Regions from separate parts of the Ruegeria sp. MALMAid1280 genome, predicted to be linked through region 3. Evidence: riboswitches for the same ligand, from Rfam matches in the RefSeq annotation. Region 3 holds a riboswitch; each other region holds the start of a gene.
The links. A riboswitch is a leader RNA that binds a small molecule or an ion and turns the genes downstream of it on or off. The one in region 3 is predicted to bind cobalamin.
Positions count from the first base shown of each region.

Region 1: linked by a shared signal. The riboswitch ahead of ACOQFT_RS12090 (DUF1636 family protein) and the one ahead of ACOQFT_RS04545 (hypothetical protein) in region 3 are both predicted to bind cobalamin.
Region 2: linked by a shared signal. The riboswitch ahead of ACOQFT_RS05785 (CbtB domain-containing protein) and the one ahead of ACOQFT_RS04545 (hypothetical protein) in region 3 are both predicted to bind cobalamin.
Region 4: linked by a shared signal. The riboswitch ahead of ACOQFT_RS10315 (DUF1636 family protein) and the one ahead of ACOQFT_RS04545 (hypothetical protein) in region 3 are both predicted to bind cobalamin.

Region 1 is NZ_JBMIRT010000049.1:63,359-69,183, forward strand. Features, by position in the region: gene cobN (cobaltochelatase subunit CobN) at 1-3,246, opposite strand, end outside; gene cobW (cobalamin biosynthesis protein CobW) at 3,250-4,305, opposite strand; gene ACOQFT_RS12090 (DUF1636 family protein) at 4,302-4,682, opposite strand; cobalamin riboswitch at 4,777-4,985, opposite strand; gene ACOQFT_RS12095 (LysR substrate-binding domain-containing protein) at 5,058-5,825, opposite strand, start outside.
Region 2 is NZ_JBMIRT010000040.1:60,531-66,355, reverse strand. Features, by position in the region: gene ACOQFT_RS05815 (DUF411 domain-containing protein) at 1-150, shown strand, start outside; gene ACOQFT_RS05810 (GDCCVxC domain-containing (seleno)protein) at 362-580, opposite strand; gene ACOQFT_RS05805 (hypothetical protein) at 585-908, opposite strand; gene ACOQFT_RS05800 (MerR family transcriptional regulator) at 1,054-1,470, shown strand; gene ACOQFT_RS05795 (transglutaminase-like cysteine peptidase) at 1,819-2,442, shown strand; gene ACOQFT_RS05790 (DUF1636 family protein) at 3,588-3,923, shown strand; cobalamin riboswitch at 4,105-4,320, shown strand; gene ACOQFT_RS05785 (CbtB domain-containing protein) at 4,355-4,525, shown strand; gene ACOQFT_RS05780 (CbtA family protein) at 4,530-5,228, shown strand; gene ACOQFT_RS05775 (hypothetical protein) at 5,293-5,796, shown strand.
Region 3 is NZ_JBMIRT010000037.1:129,575-135,399, forward strand. Features, by position in the region: gene ACOQFT_RS04530 (YbaB/EbfC family nucleoid-associated protein) at 1-11, opposite strand, end outside; gene ACOQFT_RS04535 (DNA polymerase III subunit gamma/tau) at 240-1,994, opposite strand; gene ACOQFT_RS04540 (protein-tyrosine phosphatase family protein) at 2,126-2,629, shown strand; gene ACOQFT_RS04545 (hypothetical protein) at 2,631-3,038, opposite strand; cobalamin riboswitch at 3,121-3,341, opposite strand; gene ACOQFT_RS04550 (hypothetical protein) at 3,485-4,342, shown strand; RNA gene ffs (signal recognition particle sRNA small type) at 4,372-4,470, opposite strand; gene ACOQFT_RS04560 (bifunctional 2',3'-cyclic-nucleotide 2'-phosphodiesterase/3'-nucleotidase) at 4,510-5,825, opposite strand, start outside.
Region 4 is NZ_JBMIRT010000046.1:115,303-121,127, forward strand. Features, by position in the region: gene ACOQFT_RS10305 (ABC transporter substrate-binding protein) at 1-23, opposite strand, end outside; gene ACOQFT_RS10310 (ABC transporter ATP-binding protein) at 43-828, opposite strand; gene ACOQFT_RS10315 (DUF1636 family protein) at 825-1,181, opposite strand; cobalamin riboswitch at 1,284-1,481, opposite strand; gene ACOQFT_RS10320 (DUF3299 domain-containing protein) at 1,626-2,390, shown strand; gene ACOQFT_RS10325 (GMC oxidoreductase) at 2,560-3,972, shown strand; gene ACOQFT_RS10330 (hypothetical protein) at 3,972-4,424, shown strand; gene ACOQFT_RS10335 (glycosyltransferase family protein) at 4,441-5,592, opposite strand.

The sequences.
Region 1 (5,825 bases), on a different contig from region 3:
CCAAAGCCCGGCCTCCAACAGCGCCAGGAACCTGTCCTTCATGGCCCGATACGCCTGCGGGTTTGCTTCTTGCAAAAAGGCATCGACCTCGGCGTCGCCGAGTGTGGCATCGTGGTAGAGGTCGAAAAGGTGCGGTGCGACGGTACCCGACAGATGCGCAAACGAGGCCATGTGATCCAGCGTCGCCGCGATCTCGGCAGCCCCCCGGAAGCCGTGCCGCTGCATCCCTGCGATCCAGCCGGGATTGGCAGCGCGCGCGTGGACGACGCGGCTGATCTCTTCGGGCAGGGTGCGGGCGCGTGGGTTTTTCGGGTTGGTATTGTCCAGATGATACAGCTGCGCACTGCCGCCGGTGATCTTCTTGGCCGCTGCGAACCCGGCCTCATGTGTGGCATAGTCATTGGCCAGCAGTAGATCGGTCTCGGTGAGGTCCTGCAGGTGGACAAAACTGTCTGCATTGGCGACGCGCTGGGTGATACCGTCTTTGTCCTGCGCGATATGCTCGCCCTCCAGCGCGAAGGAACTGGCATCCAGCCACGCCTCACCGGCCTGCATGCGAGCCTCATCCGTATAGGTTTCGGACAGGTGGGTCATGTTCAGGCCGTAACTGCCGGGGGCCGGACCATAGACGCGGGCGGAAGGGGCCTGACCAGCGTAAGGGTTCCAGTCGGGTGCTTCATCGCGTTCGGACAGCGCCCGGACGGCCTGACCGAACAGCGCCGAGAGCGTCGGGAACACGTCCCGAAACAGGCCCGAGACCCGCAGCGTCACGTCCAGACGCGGGCGGCTGAGGTCGGTGATAGGCAGCACTTCGATGCCCGAGACCCGCTCGGACCCTTTATCCCAAACCGGTTTCACTCCCAGCAGGTGCAGGGCCATTGCAAATTCCTCGCCCGCCGTGCGCATGGTGGCCGAACCCCACAGGTCGACGATCAGGCCTTTGGGGTAGTCGCCCTCTTCCTGCAGGTGACGCCGCACCAGTTCCTCGGCCAAATTCACGCCCTGCGTGTAGGCGGCGCGGGTCGGAACCGACCGCGGATCGGTGGTATAGAGGTTCCGCCCGGTCGGCAGCACATCGGACCGGCCACGATAGGGGGAGCCGGACGGACCGGCCTCGATCCTTTTACCGGCCAGCGCATCGATCAGGGCGCGGCGTTCGGCATGGGCCGAGGGTGCGGGGTCGAAATTGCCGGTCACGTCCGGCACCCGGCCAAAGATGTGCAGGCCGTCGCCAAACTGGCTTTCCTTGATGTCGCAGACAAAGCGGTCGATGCGGGTGATCGCCTCGGCGGTACAGGTGGCCTGATCCAGACCCAGATCGCTTTCCAGTCCGATCGCCTGCGCCTCGTCGCGGATATCTTCCTGCAGGCGGTCGCGGCGCTTGGGGTCCAGCCCGTCGGCATTCGAGAACTCGTCCAGCAGCGATTCCAGTCGCACCATACGATCCGGCGTGCCGCTTTCCTTCAGCGCAGGCGGGATATGGCCCAGCGTGACCGCGCCGATTCGGCGTTTCGCCTGTGCGGCCTCGCCGGGGTCGTTGACGATAAAGGGGTAGATCACCGGCAGATCGCGGACCAGCGCCTCGGGCCAGCAATCGGCGGACAAGGCGACCGATTTGCCCGGAAGCCATTCCAGTGTTCCATGCGCACCGATATGGATCAGAGCATCCGCGCCCAATCCTTTGCGAAGCCAGAGATAGAAGGCCACATAGCCGTGGCGCGGAGTGCGTGACAGGTCGTGATAATCGTCATCGCGCAGTTCGGGCGTGCCGCGCTCCGGTTGCAGCGCAATCAGTGCCTTGCCACGGCGCAGGGCGGTAAAGTGGAACGCGCCATCCGCGAAGGCCGGGTCGCCTTCAGGGGCGGCCCACACTGTTTGCAGGTCCGCACGCAGTTGTTCCGGCAGGTCCGTCAACGCGGCGCGATAGTCTTCCAGTGACCAAGAAATGCGGGCGTCCAACAGGGTCCGGGCAATCGGTTCCGCAGGCGTAGTGTCATAACCTTCGCCCTGAAGATCAGACAGCATTGCCTCGGCCGAGGCCAACGCGTCGAGGCCAACCGCATGGGCCATCTGCCAATCCTTGCCGGGGTAGGTGGACAGCACCAGTGCGGGTACCTGCTCTGACCTGGGCTTGTCGTTCAGGTTCAGCCAGCCGCTGACCCGGTCGATGATGGCCTCGATCCGATCCGGTTCGGCCCTGTGGGCGAAACGAGAATATTCCAGATGCGGGTCGCGCGTGCCGGGTTCCTTGAACGAGGCAATGCCTGCTGAAATCCGGCCGTCCACCTCGGGCAATACCACATGCATGGCAAGGTCGGCAGGCGACAGGCCCCGTTCCGCCTCGGCCCAGACTTTGCGGCGCGAGGTGGCCAACGCGACCTGAAACACCGGCACATTCGCCGCGTCCAAAGGCGATGTGCCTGACGCGCCCCTGCCCGAGAAAGAGGTGGCGTTGATAATCGCCGACGGATTCAGCGCCACGACTTGTTCACGCAGCCACTCGGCGGCTGCCGGGGCTTTCAACGAGGGCGCGAAAAGCCCGACCGCGTCCAGCCCACGGTCCCGCAAGCTGCGGATCAGGGTGGCGACCGGAGCGGTGTCGGCCGAGGTCAGATAGGCGCGGTAGAAAGTGACGAGAATTCGTTTGCCTTTACCGCTGAACGCTGCGTCTGCCGGGATCACGCCACGATCCGGGCACCATGCGCCGCAATCCGGCAGGGTCTTCGCCCCCATCACCGGACCGGCATAGAGACCCGCTGCCAGCGCCATCTGCGCCAGTGCCGCCTGTGCCGCAACCTCTCCGCCGGTGTCGCACAGATGCGCCAGTCGACGCAGGGTCGAAACGGGCAGGGTGGAGTAGTCATCCAGCCGCGTGTCCTCGCGCCCATCCGCAGGCAGGACGGCCAGCGCAATGCCCTTCGCCTGCGCCAGTGCCAGAACCTGCTGCAACCCGTAAGACCAGTAAGGCACGCCGCCAATCAGGCGGATCAGAATGCCTTTGGCGCCCGCCAGCGTCTGCTCGACATAGGTGTCGACGGACAGAGGATGTTTCAGCGCCGTCAGGTTGGCCAGCCGCATCGTCGGCATCCGCCCCTCGACACCGCCACCGCGATGCCAGCCTGCCGCGAAAGCGCCAAGGTCGCTGTCGGAAAAAGACAGCACCACCAGATCCGCCGGGCTCTGGCCCAGATCGGTTGGGGTCTCGGTTTCTTCTAACCCGTGGCTTTCGCGGAAGACGACGTGCATGGCTTACTCGGCGGCCTCGGTCACACCAACAAGGATGTCGCGGATCGCGGTTTCCTTGATGTCGTCGTGTTCGGCGATGACCACCAGACGCGAGCGGCGCTCTTCACCCGGTTCCCACGGGCGGTCGTATTGGTGACGGACACGGGCGCCAACAGCCTGCACCAGCAAACGCATCGGTTTTCCCTGAACAGCGGCATAGCCTTTGACGCGCAGGATGTTCAGCTCATTGGCCAGTCGTTCGATCTTGGCGACCAGATCAGCGGGATCGGTCTGTTCCGGCAGTTCGACGATGATGCTTTCGAAATCGTCATGCTCGTGATCGTGGTGGCCGTCGTGATGCGAGGGGCGCGCATCCATGTCATCCTCGGCTGCAGCTTCCAGGCCCAGAACGACGCGCACGTCCACGGCGCCTTCGGCCACTTCGACGACGGGCAGGGGGCGCGGGGCTTCGGCGGCGATGATCTCTTTGGCCTTGGCCACACCCTCGGGACCGGCCAGATCGGGCTTGGTCAGCAGGATGATGTCGGCGCACGAGATCTGATCCTCGAACACCTCAGAAAGGGGTGTTTCGTGATCGATCGAGTCATCGGCCAGGCGCTGGGCGTCCACAGCCTCGACATTCGGGGCGAAACGACCTGCGGCGACGGCCTCGGCATCGGCCAGTGCGATCACGCCATCCACGGTGATTTTCGAGCGGATATCGGGCCAGTCGAACGCTTTCAGCAGCGGCTTGGGCAGGGCGAGGCCGGAGGTTTCGATCAGGATGTGATCGGGGCGCGGTTCCAGCGCCATCAGTGCTTCGATGGTCGGAATGAAATCATCGGCCACGGTGCAGCAGATGCAGCCGTTCGCCAGCTCCATGATGTTTTCCGCCGGGCAACCCGGGATGGCGCAGGATTTCAGGATGTCGCCGTCTACGCCCACATCGCCAAATTCGTTGACCACTACGGCCAGACGCTTGCCTTGCGGGTTTTGCATCAGGTGCTTGACCAGAGTGGTCTTGCCCGAACCCAGAAAGCCGGTGATCACAGTGACGGGGAGTTTCTCGAGATTGCTCATTTCAGGGCTCCAATCGGGGGAATGCGGGCCGCACAGTTTTTGCGGAAATGTTCGGGGCGCTCGCGCCATTTGACCAAACCGTCTTCGGTGGCGAGATACTTAGTGGCACCTTCGACGATGGTTTCGACATGGTCGTTTTCGTTGAGGTGTTCGTAAACAAAGGTCCAGCGATCCGGCCCACCGCGCAGCACGATGGAACAGCCTTCATCACAGTTTGACAGGCATTCCACGGCTTTCAGAGTGATGCCCTCGGGCAGATCCGCCTGTTCCAGCGCTTTGTGAAGCAAGGTGCCGGGCCGTTGCGCGTCGTCCTCGACGGGCAGGCCGCGGCGGCACGTGGTACAGACCAGCAGCTCGACGGGTGCGGTCTCGGTCATGTCTCTCATCCCCCCAAATCCTCATTGCGGGGGACGGGGTTTCATGCGGGCCACGTGTTGCGACATGGACCCGACACCGGAACACCCCGCCCGGTTTCATCTTCGGGTGCTGGCAGGTCTCCCGGCTTGAGGATGTCAGAGGCGGGCCTCTGTCGGATGTCCCGCCTTCCCGGCCTTTTGGGCCAGTGGCTGTGGGCACCCTCTCCGGTCACGGTCGCGGGGGCGGCTGCGTTTGACGGATGACCGCTGACGCATTCCCTTTTCATCCATCCGGGGATGGACACCAACGCAAGCGACATGCGGCACGGGCAGGGGCCTTGTCAAGCGCCAGACCGAGGTGGGAAACCCTTGGGACGAAAAAGCGACCAGCTTGTGTCAATCCGCGGCATCTGCTGCCAGCCGATCCCGCAACCACGCGCAGAACAAACCCGCCGCCGCTGTGGGCCGGGCAGCCCGTTGGGCGCTGACCAGATAATGCGACTGGGCAAAGGGAATCGCCGGACCCGCAATCGCAATCGGTGCACCCTGGCGGATCGCGTTTCTGGCGAACCGTTCCAGGATCGTTGCATATCCCGCACCGGCCATCACAAGTTGCAGCGCCGCCACCGTCGTATCCACCGAATATCGAGACGGTTGGCCGGGTGGCGCAGTGCCGATGGCTTGAAAATACTGCGCCCAGTTGTCCTCGTACCCAAGGATGTGAATCAGTGGCCCGTTATTCAGTTTCGGCGAACCGTGCCCGGCCCGGCAGACCGGGACCAGCTTTTCATCGGTAAGCTTCTCGGACCGCACCCCCGGCCAGTCGCCATACCCCAGCCGGATTTCCACATCCACATCGCCGGGCGTCCCGCTGTCGTTCCAGATGTGCGAGACCAGACGGACCGGAATATCCGGATGCCGGGTGGAGAAGTCCGGCAGTTCGGCGGCTATCCAATAGGTGGCGGCGGATATGGCCGCACGGATGGTCAGGGTCTGCCGTGAGGCCGGGCCAAACAAGCTGTTGGTGGACAGCGCGATATCGGTCAACGCCCGCCGCACCGTCAGCGAATAGGATTGTCCCAACTCAGTCAGTTCCAGCCGCCGCGCATTCCGGGTGAACAGTTTTTGCCCCAACTCGGCCTCGAGGGACCGAATGTGCAACGA
Region 2 (5,825 bases), on a different contig from region 3:
GAACACCCGGATGCTGTCGGACTGTCGGTTCCGGGAATGCCGTTCGGCTCGCCAGGCATGGGGCCGGAAAGCGAACGCGAAGCCTTTGACGTCTTCCTGATCCGCAAGGATGGAACCACAGAGGTGTTTGCCAGCTACCCGGCCGCATGAAGTCCCGACGGCGCTGGCAAGATCCTGAAGAACACGGCGCTCGCTTCTTCTGCCCGGTTTACGTGACATTCTTCACGGCAAACCAGGTGATCCGTGGCTTCACGCCTGCCCTGGCCCACCGGGAAAATTCAAGCCTGCGGTGAAAAAATGCCCGCGCCCGCACAGCCTGATGACCGGCTTTGCGGACAAAACCGGCATCCCGGTCGCCGTATCAACCGCAGCATTTGTCGCCCGCCTGAATTGGCGGGCATGGAGCCGATCCGTAGGAACAGTAGACGCAGCAATCGCCGGGAAGTGGCTTCAGGACTGTTCCGCAAGATGTGCATTCGTAGAACCACTGACACGCGTCTGTTGGCATCGTTTCAGGCCTTGAATGTCTACATTCCGGGCAGATGATCGTGCTGACAAGGTTCAGGCGTTTTTCACTCATGGCGTCACATCAAGGTTATCAGGAAATCATTTATTCGGATTTCGTTGAGCACGATAACCCAAGCGATGGTTGTCAACGCAAAACTACCTGTCAGCCACCATTTGAGGCGGTCGAGTGAACCATGGCGGTACGCGACGATGCCAGAGAGAAACAGCAGGGCCGTCGAACCGCCGAGCACGTAATAACTTGCGGCGGCGATCTTGCCAAATACGGCCAGCCAGCTCCCTCCCAAGCCAAGTAAAATCAAGGCCATCGGCAAGATGCAGCAGGTCGCAACGCCAAATGCGGTAAACGATCCAAGAAAACTCGCCCCTACAAATTTGCTCATGGTCAGCTTTCTCCGACTTTGACGATCTTGAGCGGAAGCCGGTTCGGCTTCCTCGATTTTTGCTTCGTGCGATTTGTGAAATTCGACATCATGACCGACAACATGCATCCTGTAGTGGCTACAGGTTCAAGGGAAAGGTCATCACATGATTGCGATTGGCGAAGCGGCGAGATTGACCGGCCTGTCGGTCGAAACGATCCGCTACTACGAACGGGAAGGCATAGTCGAGAAAGCCGGTCGAACCGCCTCGGGGCGCCGCGCTTACACGGAACGGGAAATATCCGAGCTCAGATTCATCAAACGCTGCCGCGATCTAGGCTTCACTATTCAGGATGCATGCGCACTTCGCGAATTGTCCAAAGCGCCGGAGCAAGCCTGTCGTGACGCCGAAGACGTCGCAACAAAACATCTCGACAAGGTCAGGTCAAAGATCGCCGCTCTCCAACGGCTGGAGCAAGCATTGGTAGAACTTGTGCAGACCTGTACTGAAGGAGCAGCATGCCCCCTGCTAACGGCGTTGCTCAACGAGCCTGTCGTCAAAGATGTCATTAGCGGTCACTAATTGCAGCGCCCGGAAAAACCGAAACTGCCTGTCTCAGTTTGGGGAGGAGCGGCTTCATTGTCCCAGTATTTCGTAACCTTAAGCGATGACGGCCGATCTGTGTTGTATTTTTGTTGAATGAGAGAATTGCGATCAGCTTACCCTCTAGTTCGCGCTGTTAGCTATGCCGGACTGGTGATGGCGTGGATGCTCTGATGCTGTCAACTAAGGAAGAAATACCAAAGAATCTGCAAATTTTTGCCGCTTTACCCCTAGAGGCTAAGAAGCTGTTGCAATGCCTCAAGGCACATGAAGGCTTGGAATAAAATACATTGGCCCCGGAAGTTTGGATACCTTCGAGGAACGAGCATGGAGAAGGCAGATATGACAAATCCCACGTTAGTTCAGAGAATGTTATCGAAAAACCTGCTGGGTTATCTCCCAATGATCTGTTTTATATGCAGCTTTTTTGTGTCTGCCGCTACATTACAAGCCTCTGAGCTTCCCTCGATCGGTCTTGACAGAAAGATTGAAGCGCCATCCGGTGCCAAAACACTATGCAAAGATTACTCTTGGGCGTGCGCGAGCGCTCGTAGTTCTGGTCTGTCCGTGGCACAAGAAAATCAGATCGTTAAAACGATCAACACGCGCGTCAATCGGAGAATCCGTGCCGTTTCGGATCAAAGCCAATACGGGACAAAGGAATACTGGACACTGCCGACGCAAGGGTCAGGAGATTGCGAAGACTTCGCTTTGCAAAAGAAGTTTGAACTTGTGCAGAACGGTGTGGATCCTACGAAGCTACTAATCGCGACCGTCTTGGACACCAATCGCAATGGCCATGCTGTTCTAGTCTATCGCTCGAGTGAAGGCGATTTGGTTCTGGACAATGTTACCAACAGGATCAAAACGTGGAAGGAAACAAGGTATCTTTTCCTACGAATACAGGACCCGATTCACCCTGATCGTTGGGTACAGGTTTCTAGCGGCTAAACCATTGGGTAGACATTGGTTGCCTCTCGCAATTGATGTCACGACCTGCATTGTTCTGGGCGCATAGTTGAGTTTCGATGCTCAGTCCGACTCGTCCATCTGCTTGTGTTTGCACCATTGCGTGTGAACGAATTCGATCCGCGCGCCAGATATCTCGGAGGTGTCGTATTGGCCTACTGCTGGGATTCCGCAAGCCATACACGTAGACAATGGGCGCGTTTCCGCAGCGAAACCTTCCATTTGACCCGCTCAGATTGGAGTATCTCCGTCAAGTAAAGGCCACCGGGTCGAGCGCGTTACGGCGAAGATATCGAACGCCTGATTAGGACGACCATGGAGGCCGTTCATCTACTTTAGGGAAGAACGCAATTATCCCCCAAGGATAAGGGGAAATGCGACGGCTCCGGCACTGCGTCGATGACATTGGAGGAGTTCGAAGACTGGCTGCACCCGGAGATATGCCGTTATCACAACACCCATCACACCGGGTTGCGGCGAGAACCGATGGCGGCATGGGCGATCCTCGGTTGTAGTGACGCAGACAGAAAAGTTGTTAATGCCGAGGCGTTTCGCATCAGCGTACTTCCTTTTGAATGTCGTCGGTTGTCGCTACGCATTCAGTCCCATGATCGGTCGTGGTAACCGAAAGGTAACCATCAAGCACGAACCCCGCTATATGTCCCGGATCTAGACTGTAATTGACGATAGAACGAACCTAGTTACGCGCAACAAGAACCTGTCGCGTCTCGGAATTCGCCTTGGGAGGCGCGGTGCGCGCGGACCTGAAAATAGGCGTGTCATGGCGAGCCGATCCCGGAGGCAATGCTGTTTCAGATTATTGAAGAACAAAGATGTTTCGCGTGAGCTGTTTCCACTTCATCGCCTACCACCTGCTTCAGCTCAGTCTCACGTAGAAACTTAAAAATTTCTTCGTCTGATGGTTGCTTCTTCGCCCTGCCAAATCCCCGTCTCGCACTCGGTGTATTTGCAAAGTTTTCGAGGGCTAGGGCTCATGTGTCCTTCCTGCCTGAGTATGGACTCTTTTCCAGACTTAGAGTCAAAACACGTATTGAAACTGAGCTAACAACCGACCAGCAAATATGAAATCTCAGATGGAAGTTCTCGATCAAGGATCAGCCTGACGCATGTGCCTACCTAACCTCACGCTTTGCAGAACCTGCCGCGACGCGGATTCCACCCTTTATGATCAATTAGCCGCAACGCTGGAGGCATCGGGGGTGCAAGCCGAGTTGCAGCAAGTGGATTGCATGTCCGGTTGTCACCGACCACAGACGTTGGCGGTGCGACAAAGCGGCAAGACCGCCTATCTTTTCGGTGAGGTTACGGTTGTCGATCTTCCGGACATAATGATCTTCATGCGGATGTATGAGGACAGTACTGACGGCGACTTCGCTGACGCCAGGAAGCTAGGTAAGCTACGTTTCAAGGCGATTGCACGTATACCGGCACAAAAAAGATAGCCAACATGCAACTTGCCGACCAAAGCTCCGGTGTCGAGTTTTCAGCTTACAGTTTGTGTTTTTCGACTTAGCCTTCTGCACTGAACGGCTAAAATCTAAACCAAGCCTGCCATTACCTAAGATTGACCGCTGCAGAATACTATGATGTCGCTTTCGTACTTGACGGAACAAAGCACTATGGAACAATAAAGGCTTCTACGGTGTCCAAAGGTGCCTACGCACTGGGACTGAAACGGGAATGAGGACGGTGCACCAAACTACCGCACTGAAGCCTTGACCGCCCCCGCGACTGTGAGCGGCGAGCGGCCTTCCAATACCACTGGCGTAATGGCGCTGGGAAGGGGGAAGTCTGCTGTGACCTGCGAGTCAGGAGACCGGCCGTAGGATGGACACAACATATGCCGTCGGGTGTGACGGCGAGGAGGATTAAAATGACGACAAAAACGATCAAGGCATCCGCCGCTGGCGCATCCTTTCTGCCTGCAGTATTCGCCGTGGTTCTGGGTCTAGGGATCATTACCGTGACTGGCCATGTTCAGGCTTCTGGCCTGCATGACGCGGCTCATGATGTGCGCCACGCAACTGGCTTCCCCTGCCACTAAAACAATGTTCAGTCGTATTCTGACCAGCGGCTTGTTCGCTGGTGCTGCAGCGGGGCTGATTGCCGCCCTTCTGCAGTTGTATTTCGTGCAGCCAGTGCTACTTCACGCCGAGCTCTATGAGGGCGGCGACCTGGTGCATTTTGGCGCTGATCCCGTAACTGCGCATCCCGACCTGCCCGGCATGTTCGCCGAGCCGATGCGCGATGGTCTCAGCATTATCTTCACCATGCTTACCTATACCGGCTATGCGCTAGTCCTGGCGGCGCTGATGTCAGTAGCCGAACGTCAGGGGCATGAGATCAACGGCCGCACCGGCCTGCTTTGGGGTCTTGCGGGCTTTGTCGCCTTCCACTTTGCTCCTGGCTTGTCACTGGCTCCAGAAGTTCCCGGCGTAGCGGCAGCAGATGTGGGAGTGCGTCAGATCTGGTGGACGGTCACCGTTGCCGCAGCCGGCGTAGCCATGTGGCTGATTGCCTTTGGAGGTAACCTGGTAAGCTACCTGATTGCGGCCGTGCTGCTAATGGTACCGCATATTATCGGGGCCCCTGAGCCTGAGAGTTTCTCTGGGCCGGTTCCGACCGAGATCGGGGCGCTTTTTGCTGCCCGGGCCTTCGGCATCGGCATGGCCGCCTGGGCACTCTTAGGCAGTTTCACCGGCTACTTCTGGCAGACAGAAGGCAAGCGCGCAGGCGCTGCAGTCTGATCGCGCTCCTCCATTGCTACCCCGCTGGTTACACCGGCGGGGTTTTTTTATTGAGGATGACAAGATGTCCCGTTCTCTTGCTCTCTTTGCCATCGGACTTGTCTTTGGCGGCGGTGCTGGCTTTGTGATTGCCGCCAGCAGCGGTAGCACCTTTGAGAGCCATGACCATACTGACCCGGCCCAACATGGCGGCAACATGGAGATGGCAGCGCACGACCACTCCGCTGCCACTAATCTGCCTGCCGACAGCGACGCCCCCAGTGTGGCGATCCAGATGATTAAGGATCCTATGGCGGGCTGGAATCTGCGTGTGACACCGCAGAACTTTCGCTTTGCTCCGGAAAATGCCTCCACGGCTGACGTTCCAGGCGAAGGTCACGCGCATGTTTATATCAACGGCGAAAAGCTGGGCCGCCTTTATGCCAATTGGTTACACCTTCCGTCGCTCCCCGATGGCGATGTTGAAGTAAAAGTTTCTCTCAATGGCAACAGCCACAGCCCTCTGGTGGTTGAGGGTGTGCCCGTGGAGGCCAAAGTGACCGTGCAGCCTGACGGCGATGACTCCTGATTGACATTCCTGGCTGAGAAGACAACTAC
Region 3 (5,825 bases):
CCTTTGAGCATTGTTTTTCTCCTGTGTATCGGTTTGCCGCCTAAATACGGATGCCAACCGCGCGGCACAAGGGCCGAGGATGCTCCCGCCTGTCGTCAAGGTCTTTGACAAGACCTTTCCTCCCGTTGGGCCCGGCAGCGCGGGCAAAGCCCGCGCTGCCGGGCCCAAGGCCGCTCAGGGATATCGGCGTCAGCCGATGGTCCGTGGCGGGCGCGGGAGAAATTCCGGGAAGGTTTGCGTTAGTCCTCCTCGAACGGGTCCCATTCGTCTTCGACCTCAGGCAGGGCTTCGGTTTCGACCTTTGCGGCGCGTTCTTCCGGTGTTTCGATCCGCTTGATGCGCGCTTTCGGGAATTGCATGAGCACGGCCTGAACCAGAGGGTGCTGCTCGGCCTGCGCTTTCAGGGCCAGGTCTGCCGCGTCGCGAATCTCGGCGATGGTCGCGGCATCTCCGTCGGCGACGATTGACACCGCCCAGCGGTTTCCGGTCCATCGTTGCAGCGCTGTGCCGAGTCTTTGGGCCAGATCCGTTGGCGCGTTGTCCGTTGGTGTAAACTCGATCCGACCGGGCGAATAGGACACAAGGCGCACGCCGTTTTCAACTTCGACCAGCAGTTTCACGTCGCGGTTTGTTCGGATCAGTTCGACGACATGGTCAAAGCTGGGATACCGCGCAAGGGCCGCCTGAATGTCCTGTGCCAGCGCGGCGGTTGGCGCTCCGGCCGGGCCGCCGGTTGCGGTCGAGGTGTATGTGGGGGGTGCAGGCTGAGCAGGGGCGTGGGACGGTACGGCCATACCACCGCCGGGGCCTCCGTTCGGCGGGGGCGGCGGCGCGTCCTGCAGCCGTTTGATCAGTTCTTCCGGGCTGGGCAGGTCGGCCACATGGGTCAGGCGGATCACCGCCATCTCGGCGGCCATCATCGCATTGGGAGCTGCCGAAACCTCTTCCAGCGCTTTCAGCAACATCTGCCACATCCGGGTCAGCACCCGCATCGGCAGGGCTTCGGCCATTTGCACACCACGGGCACGTTCATCCGGTGATACGGTCGGGTCTTCGGCCGCATTCGGGGTGATTTTCACGACCGAGACCCAATGGGTGATCTCGGCAAGATCGCGCAGCACGGCCAGCGGGTCGGCACCCTCGGCATATTGCGCGCTCAGTTCGGTCAGGGCGCCCGCCGCGTCCCCGCGCAGGATCATGTCCATCAGGTCCAGCACTCGTCCGCGATCGGCCAGACCCAGCATCGCACGCACCTGATCGGCACTGGTCTCGCCAGCCCCGTGCGAGATTGCCTGATCCAGCAGAGACGTCGCATCCCGTGCCGACCCTTCCGCCGCACGGGTGATCAAAGCCAGCGCGTCATCGGCGATCTGGGCGTCCTCGGCCGCCGCAATCTTGCTGAGCAGGCCGATCATGTCCTCGGGCTCGATCCGGCGCAGGTCGAACCGCTGGCAGCGTGACAGAACCGTCACCGGCACTTTGCGAATTTCGGTCGTGGCGAAGATGAACTTTACATGCTCGGGAGGTTCCTCAAGCGTTTTGAGCAGCGCGTTGAACGCACTGGTCGACAGCATATGAACCTCGTCGATGATGTAAATCTTATAGCGGGCAGAGGCCGCGCGATAGCGGACGCTGTCGATGATCTCGCGAATATCGTTGACACCGGTGCGGCTGGCGGCGTCCATCTCCATCACGTCGACGTGGCGGCCCTCCATGATGGCCACGCAATGCTCGCACTGACCGCAGGGTTCGGTGGTCGGCTTGCCTTCGCCATCGGGGCCGATGCAGTTCATGCCCTTGGCGATGATCCGCGCCGTAGTGGTTTTGCCGGTGCCGCGGATACCGGTCATGATGAAAGCCTGCGCGATTCTGTCGGCCTCGAACGCGTTTTTCAACGTCCGCACCATGGCGTCCTGACCGACGAGGTCGGCAAAGGTTTCGGGGCGGTATTTCCGGGCAAGAACCTGATAGGCGGGGCTTGGCGTGTCGTTCATGTCTGCTCTGTCGGATTCGGGTTCCGATGCAGCGTAGAGACCCCCGCCGCCCGCGTCCACATCCCGCTTGGCGAATTTCCGTTTGCGTCGCAGTTTATGTACCGTAGACGCATAGGTAGGAGGGCCATCTGGTGAGACTGTTTGCAATTCATCCCGTGCGGGTGGGGAACGGTACGGTTGCCCTGTCGCCACTGCCGGGGCGCGCCGGAAACTATCTGCAGGATATTTGCGTAATTCGCGATTGGCAGCCTGATCTGGTGATTTCCATGACCACCGAGTGCGAGATGTTGCACGAGGGTGCCGCCGCTTTCGGTGATGATCTTCGCGCCGCTGCAATCGGCTGGGCGCATCTGCCGGTTGCGGATTTTGGCGCGCCACCGCCGGAGGTTCAGGCGGCATGGCCCGAAGTCAGCGCGGCAGCGGCACAGGCTTTGGCCCGTGCTGGCCGCGTGCTGGTACATTGCCGGGGCGGCTGTGGCCGGTCCGGGATGGTCGCCTTGCGCCTTATGATCGAACATGGCGAACGCCCCGAGGCAGCGCTGAAACGCCTGCGCGCCGTGCGGCCCTGTGCCGTCGAGACCGACGGCCAGCTGGACTGGGCCGCACAGGCAGCCCGCGCCCGACCGGACAGTTAGATCAGAGCGCCGCGCGTCGTTCCGGCTGCGCAATCGGGTTTTGCGCAATGACCGAGGCTTCGAGCATCGCGCAGGGCGGTGTCGGCAGCAGCTTGGCCGGGCGCGTGGTGAATTCAAGGCCGAACATCATATCCGCATAGTCGTCCAGCGTTTCGATCGGGGTGTCGGCATCGGCGCCGCAAAACACGCGAACCTGATCTGCCTGCGCGCGAAACCGTGCGAAACAGCCCTGAGCGCAATGGGCCAGTTCGCTACTGCCTTCGAATTCGAAATCCGGGGTGGTCGCAGGTGCGGCGGTCTCCATCGCCTGCACGACCGCGCGCGCCATCTGTGCCAGAGCGGGACAGGTTTTGCCGGTTTTCTGGCACACGGTTGCGGTGAATTGATGTGTCTTCGTCTTCCAGATCATGATGCGCCCTCCGCGCGCAGGACGGGGGCGTAGTTCAGGTGTGACAGCGTGCTGACGACCTGCCCGGACACCCCGCCCGAGTTTCGGTTTTGATTCGATGGCAGGTCTCCTGACTTGCGGGTCATCGCTTTGCCGACCTTCCCAGCCTTTCGGCCAGTGGTGTTTCGGCATTGCTCACCGCTTACAGTTGCGGGGGCAGTCGCGGCCTTGGTTCGTTCCGGCATCACCGGGCAGAACCGCACCGTGTTCCCTTTTCATCCCGCCCCGGTACCGGGGACGAGAACCATCAAGCCATCGCTAACGGGTGCGGGCGACCCGAGTCAAGCGGGCAATTTGCGCGGCCTGGTGGACGTGTGGTCATGTTTGGCCACTGTTGACTTGTGGCGGGAAACACGGCGGACTGAAGGAAGTGAACCAATCGGTTCAAAAATCCCGGAGGCCGCACCATGCTGGACGCAACACAGACCGTATCGACCGCGGATTTCCGGTTTCCGTCCGGGGCAGGCACCTTGTCGGCACGCCTGTATCTGCCGGCGTCGGCGCCTCGGGTGGCGGTGGTCATTCACGGCGCAACGGGCGTACCGAGGGATTACTATCAGCACTTTGCCCGCTGGCTGGCTGAGGCGCAGGGGATGGCCTGTCTGACTTATGATTACAGTGATTTCGGCCATTCGCTGAATGGGTCGTTGAAGGCATCGCGGGTCAAGATGGCCGATTGGGCTCTGATCGATATGCCAGCTGCCCGGGCTGAAATGCGACGCAGGTTCCCTGATGCGCAGCAGTGGAGCATCGGGCATTCCGTCGGCGGGATGCTGGGGCCAATACAACCCGATATCGATCAGATCGACCGCATGATCTGCGTCTGTTCCGGCCCGGTGACGGTATCGGATCACCCCTGGCCCTACCGGGCGCTGGCATTGCTGTTCTGGTACGGCCATGCGCCGCTGGCGGTGAAAGCTCTGGGCTATCTTCCGGGCAAGGCGCTGGGATTCGGGGCCGATCTGCCCGCAAGCGTCTATTGGCAGTGGCGGCGGTGGTGCACCGCGCCGCGCAACTACCTGCCCGAGATCGGGATCACTCTGCCCGAGGCGTGTTGGGCGCAGTCGGAGACGCCTGTGGATCTGTTCACCTTCGAGGATGACGATGTGGTGCCGCCGAACGCGGTGTGGCGGTTGGCCGATCTGTACGGGCCGCATGCCCGCCGCCACCTGCTGTCACCCGGCGAGTTCGGCCTGTCCGAAGTGGGTCATATCGGAGCTTTCGCCCGCCGCAACGCTGCCGTTTGGCCGCGACTGATCGCTTGAATTCGCTATTTGGTTTTCGGCGGGAGCTAAAGTGAGAGGTTGGACATCGACCCAAGCGGGGCTCGTTGTGGCTGCTTCCTTCCGGACCTGACCAGGTTGGCGAGGCGCTCGCCCGCGCCAACCTCTCATCGGTCGATATAGGCAACAGGCGTGGAAAAGACAACCCGTCAGAGCGTCAAACGGATCAGCAAAAAGCCTTCATCGTCTTCTCCGAGCAGCTGTGGGTTGTATTTCTCAAGCTCGCCAATGTGATCGCGGGCCTTTGGGCCGGTCCGGAGCAAGGTTGTCGCCCCGGATAGTGGCGCAAATTGAAAGGCGCGGGGCGCGTGTTCCAGCGGGTCGCGCGGCAGGGCGCCCGAGAAATAGTCCTGCAGGATGCGCTGGACAGGTTGAGCCGGCAGCGGAATCAGCTCGGCCCCGTCGACAAAGGGGAAATGCCCCCCTCCGTTGGCGCGGTAATTGTTCAGCGCCACGACAAACCGTTGGTCCGGGGTCACGGGGCGCGCCTCGAACCGGATGTCGTGAATCCGGCGATGCGCGGGGGCGGTCAGGCGACCGGCGGCGTCAAAGCGCGATGGCTGCGACAGGTCAATCTGACAGCTCAGCCCCTGCAGAACATCGAAATTATGCCCGGCACGGCTGGGGTCGACCAGATTGGTTTCACGGCCCGGTTTGACCTGATTGAACACACCCGCCGACATTTCCAGCCAGTCGTCGATCTGCGCGCCATCCACGACAACCGCCTGCAATTCGTTGGGGAACACATACAGATCGTTGATATGACGCAGGAAAACCTGCCCCGGTGGCACATTCGTATAAAACCGCGGCCCGGCGCGCCCTCCGAATTTCGAAGGTGCCACTGCGGACAGAAGCGGCAGTTCTGCAAAAGGTGTCCCTTGCAGATACGGGCGCAGGGCCGCCGCCTGCGCCGCCGCCGCCAAAGCAAGCCCCCTGTCCGCAGCGCAAAAGCTAAAATAGCTGTGCAGATGCTGGTCGGTCCGGCCCACCGGCTGCGCCGTGTGACGTCGTGTTTCCGAATGACCCCTGGCGAATAAGCGCAGCAAATCGGGGTCTTCTTCAACGGGCTGGGCCGCCCTGCCAGGCATCGCCGGGTAGACCGGGCGCAATTCGGTGCTGTGGTCCTGAATCACCCACGCACCGTCCTTGACTCTGTGCAGGTTCAGATCAATCACCCCCAGATTTGATCCGGCCGGACCCGGCATGATCACCGGTTTTCCGTGAACCCGCCCTTGAACTGCATCGACATGATCCAACCCCTCATGCGCGGGGCCGGGCAGCGTCAGGTGGGAATGCCCGGCGATCACGGCGTCGATGCCGTCGATGGCGGCCATCGGGATGACAGCGTTTTCCATATCGGGTTCCGCAATGGGCGATCCCAGCCCGGTATGCGCCAGCGCAAGGATCAGATCGCAACCCTCTGCCTTCAGCTCCCGCACCTTGGAGCCGGCGCAGGTCAGGATAT
Region 4 (5,825 bases), on a different contig from region 3:
GCCGCAGACCAGATGTGTTTCATTGGGGGGAGTTTCCTTGCTTTAGTTTGAAACGGGTGTTCTTCGGATATCCAGCGCCGGGATCACCCGGCCTTCGTGCTGGAAACACAGGTAGTCGACGCCGAACGTGTCGCGCACATGTGCGGGCGTCAGAACCTCGGCTACGGGGCCAAAGCTGGTCAGGCGGGTGGATTTCATCAGGGCCACATGGGTGGCGAATTCGGGGATCATGACCAGATCGTGCACGATCATGACCACGGTGATGCCCAGTTCGGCCACCAGCGACAGCATCCGACCCTTGGCGTCAGGGTCCAGATGATTGGTGGGCTCATCCAGAAACAAAAGCGACGGGTTCTGCGCCAGGGCGCGCGCAATATGTGCCCGCTGACGTTCGCCGCCGGACAGCAGCGCCATCCGCTTGCCGGCCAGAGCGCCCAGCCCGGTCAGGTCCAATATCCGGTCAAGCTCGGCCGCGTGGTCTTCGGCGGACCGGTCGGACCGGATCGGGATCTGACCCAGCGCAACATAGTCGCGCAGCAGGAGCCGACCGTCCGGAAACTCTTGCTGGCTGACCACGGCGATCATGCGCGCGCGCTCTGATGCGGGCATCTGTTTCAGGCTGCGCCCGTCGACCAGAACATCGCCCAGAACCATCTCGGCGGCGCCACTAAGAAGGTTCAGAAGTGTCGTTTTCCCGGCCCCGTTCGGCCCGGCAATGGCCAGGATCGCGCCTTTACCCAGTTCAAACGATGCACCCTGCAGCAGAATATCGCCGTTCAGCGCATAATATTCCAGGTCACGCGCGACCAGAAACGCGGGGTCTGTCATGAGTGTTCCTCTACGTTCAGCCGGGGCATCCGGGACAGGGTTTTGGTGAACAGCGGCTGCGGCCGGTCAGAGGCATTGGTCCAACCATCCGCGCTGTGGCGGTACTGCCGCGCAAACTCGGCCACTGCGGTGATGTCACGTTGGGTCCGGATATCACCGAACAGGTATTGGGCTTTGCCAACGGCCTGAAATCCAACGGTTGTCGGCCGTTCGCAGCCCGCCATGCACGCGACGGTTCGAACCGCGAAGTCCGCAGGCAGACTGCCCGCCAGCGCGTTGCGCAAAGCATCCGCATTCTCCGGTCCTTTGCAGGTCTCGCAGATCAGAATGAAGTGATCAGGTGTTTTCGACATTGCCCACTCCGCTCGTTTTCAAACGCGCAGAGAAGGTGCCAATCATAGGAACACGTGTCAGACGTGTCATCATAGCCTCCTTCCAGGACGCCCCGCCCCGGGTTGGTTGAACATATGATGGCAGGTCTCCTGACTTGCGGGTCGTTGCTTGGCCATCCTTCCCGACCCGGAGGCCAGTGGGTGTATGGCGTTGCTCACCGCTTACAGTTGCGGGGGCAGTCACGGAGTTGGCCAATCGACAGGGCCGCACCGTATTCCCTTTTCACCCCTTTTGGGGGAACCATCACCAGATTGACTGCCCGAGATGGCCCGGTGCGTCAATCATAAAGTTACATCCTCTACGTTTGTTTGCCGGTGCAGACCTGCAATGACAGCGGGTTCTGTAAAGAACGACATCTGCAAAAACCCACTGGAATGATCCCGGCAGGGCGATAGAGTCAGGTCATGCGATATTGGCTTCCCCTTGCGACGATTCTGGTGTTGGCCTCGTGCGGTCCGCCCGTGCTGGCGGCTCCGGGGGCTGCGCTGGACTGGTCCGATCTGCCGGACCCGTCGGTTCAGGTCTTCGACGACCCGTATCGCGACCTCAGCCCGGAACAGTTCGACGATGTGCTGTTTACCGTACGCCTGCGCAGCAGGCTGCATCAGGATGCGGGCAGCCCCGAAGAACGGCTGAAATGGCAGGAGCTTCTGTTCGAGACCGAGGACGCCCTGGCCGCCGATGGCATTGATATCGACTGGCTGCTGGACCAGCGGTATGTCGTGGCCCAGAACCGAGAGTGGGCCGGGACTGCAGGAAACCCCGAATTCGACGGTCAGACTGTGACGCTGGCAGGGTTCGCCATTCCCGCGCCGCCCGATGCGGACGGCAATGCCATAGTTTATCTGGTGCCCCGGCGCGGGATGTGCAGCCACATGCCGCCCCCGCCGCCCAATCAGATGATCCGGGTGCGGCTGAACGGTGACTGGGCGCCCAGCTATGTCCACGAACCCGTCCGGCTGACCGGAAGGCTGACCATTGATCCGTCAGAGCAGAACATGATGGTGGTCGACGGGTTTTTGCCCATGCGGGCGACGTTCCGGCTGGACGCCGATAGTGTCGAAACCCTGGAAACACAGGGCGAGCGGCTGGAGTGGACGCAAAGCATTGCCGATCGCATTCGCGCGGCGGGCAACCGCAAGACCGGCGGGGCGAACCTGCCCGAGTGACGGGGCCACCGGATCGGATAAAACCCGCAAAGTCCTGCAGATTGTTTCCAGAACCAAACCAGTCGTCTTTGGTGATTTGACAAACCCCTGTCTCGGGGTACCCTATATCATCCTATTTAAGTGTATCAGTGACGTTGGTTTGAGCCTCTTCAGAGGCCCGGGTGAATAGATGAAACGCATTGACCTAGCAGAGGTTGCGTCCCGGGAATGGGATGTGGTGCTTGTTGGCAGCAGCTTTGCATCAATGTTTTTTGCGCACGCCCTGCCGCAGGATCTGGATATTCTCGTCGTCGAAAAAGGCGGATTCCGCCCGCATGAGGCGCAGCTTCGCGATGGCTGGCGCACCGGAGTCGACATCACCCAGCGCAACTCGTCCGGTTTACGGAAAGACTGGCTCAGCTTCGTTGTTTTTGGCGGAAACTCGAATTTCTGGTGGGGCGACACTCCGCGATTTCATCCCGATGACTTTCGGCTGCAGTCCCGGTTCGGCGTCGGAATGGACTGGCCGTTCGGATATGACGATCTGGCCCCGTATTATGAACGGGCGGAAACGCTGATGGAGATCGCAGGCGGCGGGTCGGCTCATATCCTGCCCCGCAACACGCCGTTTCCCTACCCCGAGCACGCCAGGTCCCGTGCGGATGTTGTGCTGCAGAACCACAGCAAGTCCTGGGTTCCGCTTCCGACTGCGCGTGCAAATGGCGGTACGCGGCCAACCTGCTGTGCCAACGGTGTTTGCAGCATTTGCCCGGTTGATGCGAAATTCACCATTCTGAACGGTCTTGAACAGGTTGCACATCCAAAAGCCAGATATGTTCTGAACACCGAGTTTCGTGAGGTGATTGTCGAAGGCGGGCGCGCAACGCAAGGGGTGTTGCTTGGGCCGGGCGGGCAAGAAGCCAGGGTCCGGGGCAATGTATTCGCACTGGGCGCCAATGCGCTTTTCAACGCGGCGATCCTGCTGCGGTCGGGTGTCACCTCACCAGCGCTGGGGCGCTATCTGCACGAAGAGCCCTCGCAATCCGTCCTGATCGATACGGCCACGATAAAGAACTATTTCGGCGGTACGTCGGAAACCGGTCACGGCTATCATTTCTATCACGATATCGACCGGTCTGAGGCGGCGGCGGTGCTGATCGAAAGCTCGAATTCGCCCCCCAATATCCGCGAAGAGCCGGGCAAGTGGACCAACCGTCTGGTCCTGACCCTTGTGGCCGAGGACCTGCCCATCGCCGAAAACCGGGTGCTGTTGGAAGGTGATGCACCGGTGATCGAATGGACCGGGCACCACCCCTATGCCTATCGGGGATTGCAGCGCGCGTTGGACGGGTTGCCGGGAATCATTCCGGATGTGCTGGACGGCGTGACCGCTGGCGGTTTCCTTCCAAGTCAGGCCCATATTCAGGGCACGCACCGGATCAGTAGCGACCCGGCCGAAGGGGTGGTGGATGAATATCTGCGCCTGCACGAGGTTCCGAATGTCTTTGCCTTGGGGGCGGGGGCGTTCCCGACCTGCTCGCCCGCCAATCCGACACTGACCCTGTCCGCAATGTCGCTGCGCGCGGCCGAGGTGGTCCGATGATGATATCCAGACGAAGCGCATTGCTGGGGGGTGTATGTTTGGCCGCCGTTGCGGGTGGGGTAGGGTTTGCCCTGCAACCGGGCGGGATCGCGGCCCATGCAAGGCGGGTCATCGCGCGGGTCTATGGCTCGGACATGGCCGCGCTGCCCGCTGCGCAGGCGTTTTGCGACGCTTATGAGACCTTCGTGATTCAGAAAGGTCTGTCGGGGCAGGTGGCGAATGCGATCTTCAACCTCAAAGCCGGGAACCTGCCCTATGTCGAGGGTAAAAAGGCCAAGCTGGACCGGTCTGTCGTGGTCAAATTCGCGACTTCGACCAATGTTGTACTGTCCGCCGAAACCGGGGCCGACCTTGAGTATTTCGGGATATTCCATCCGGTCGAAAACAGCTGCGGCAACCAGCTGTCCTATCTCGGGCTGTTGTCGGACGACTCGGTTGCAAGCGCCGGGTGAGCCCCGGCAACTGGCCTCAAGGTACTGAGGCTGGTTCCACCGAATTCAGGTGCGAGGCGTGTTCGCCCGTCAACCCTGCGGCCATGCGGGACAGGTTTTGCCTGCGCACTGCCATTGCCTTGGTTTCCGGCAGGTTCAGGTGTTGCAGAATATCCGCCCAGCGGTTCAGCCAGTCATGTTTCTGCAGGGCGTTCGCGAAATTGATCCGCCGCATCCGCTCCTGTTCGGTCGGGTCATCCAGGATCGAGACTATCCGCTCGATGGCCTTGTCCGGGTCCTGCGGCAGCCGGATCACGGAGTCCGGCCAGTCGAAATACTGCAGATAATCCTCGGTCTCGGGCGCATAACCCACTTGGATGGCCCCCCCAGCGATGCCCTCGACATGGCGTGGTCCCCAGGCAATGTTGCCCTTTTTCTGATCGTCATGGCCGATCTTGGCAATGTCGACCATGAACAGCTTGGAATGCTGGATCAGGTTGGCCAGCAAGTCCCGATGCACCCTGTGCTGCGCCGTGGTCGGAGGCTTGGTGGCCGAGTCGTACAGGTAAAACCCCTGCCGCTGGGCCAGAACGGTCAGCAACCGATCATGCAGTTCCGGGCGCCGGCGTCCCATGCAATAGATGTCAATCGGGCGGTCCGCGATCAGCGATTGCGGCGCAAACCGAACCATGTCGGCCGCGCCCGGCAGGTGGATGACGGGCTTGCCGGTGATCCGGTGCAGCGCCTCGCAGGATTCGGCAAAGGCGCTGGCGATCAGGTCGAATTTTGAAAGAGATTTAATCAGCGGCAGGTGCTGCTCGATCCCGCTGGTCCAGACCTCTTCCAAAACGCAGACCGCCAGTCCGCAGCGTTCGCGCCAGTTCGGAACCGCATCCAGCGCCAGCAGCTCCAGCGGTTTCTGCGCGTTGCAGAAGAACAGGTCATAATTGCGGGTCAGGGGGGCCTTCTGCACCCCGGACGGCCAATATTGGAACAGGGCACTGCGCCGCGACAGCCACCGCTTGGGATTGAGCGGTATCTTTCCGCTGCTCGTCAGGCGTGGTGCCACGATCTGACAGTCTTCGATCTCGGCAATGACGTCCTCGAACTCGAACCCCGAGCAGCGCGAAACATTATCATTGAGATTTCGCTGCGAAAAAATCAGGACGTTTCTGTCTGCAGGATTCAAATGCTCATCCTTTATCGGCCCTAAACAATTTTCGCATTACACACGCAGAGTATCATTTTTTAAACAATTTATTCGCAGGCGGGCTTGGGCGAACGGCCCCATGAACCGGGATTTCGGCAGAAAAGCCCGAGAATCATGGAAACTGGGCCAATTGTCTGGTTAGCTTTCGATATTGCCCTCAGCTGCCGAAAACGGCGCAGCGGATTTTGACCGGCTGCGCCACGGCACGTTTT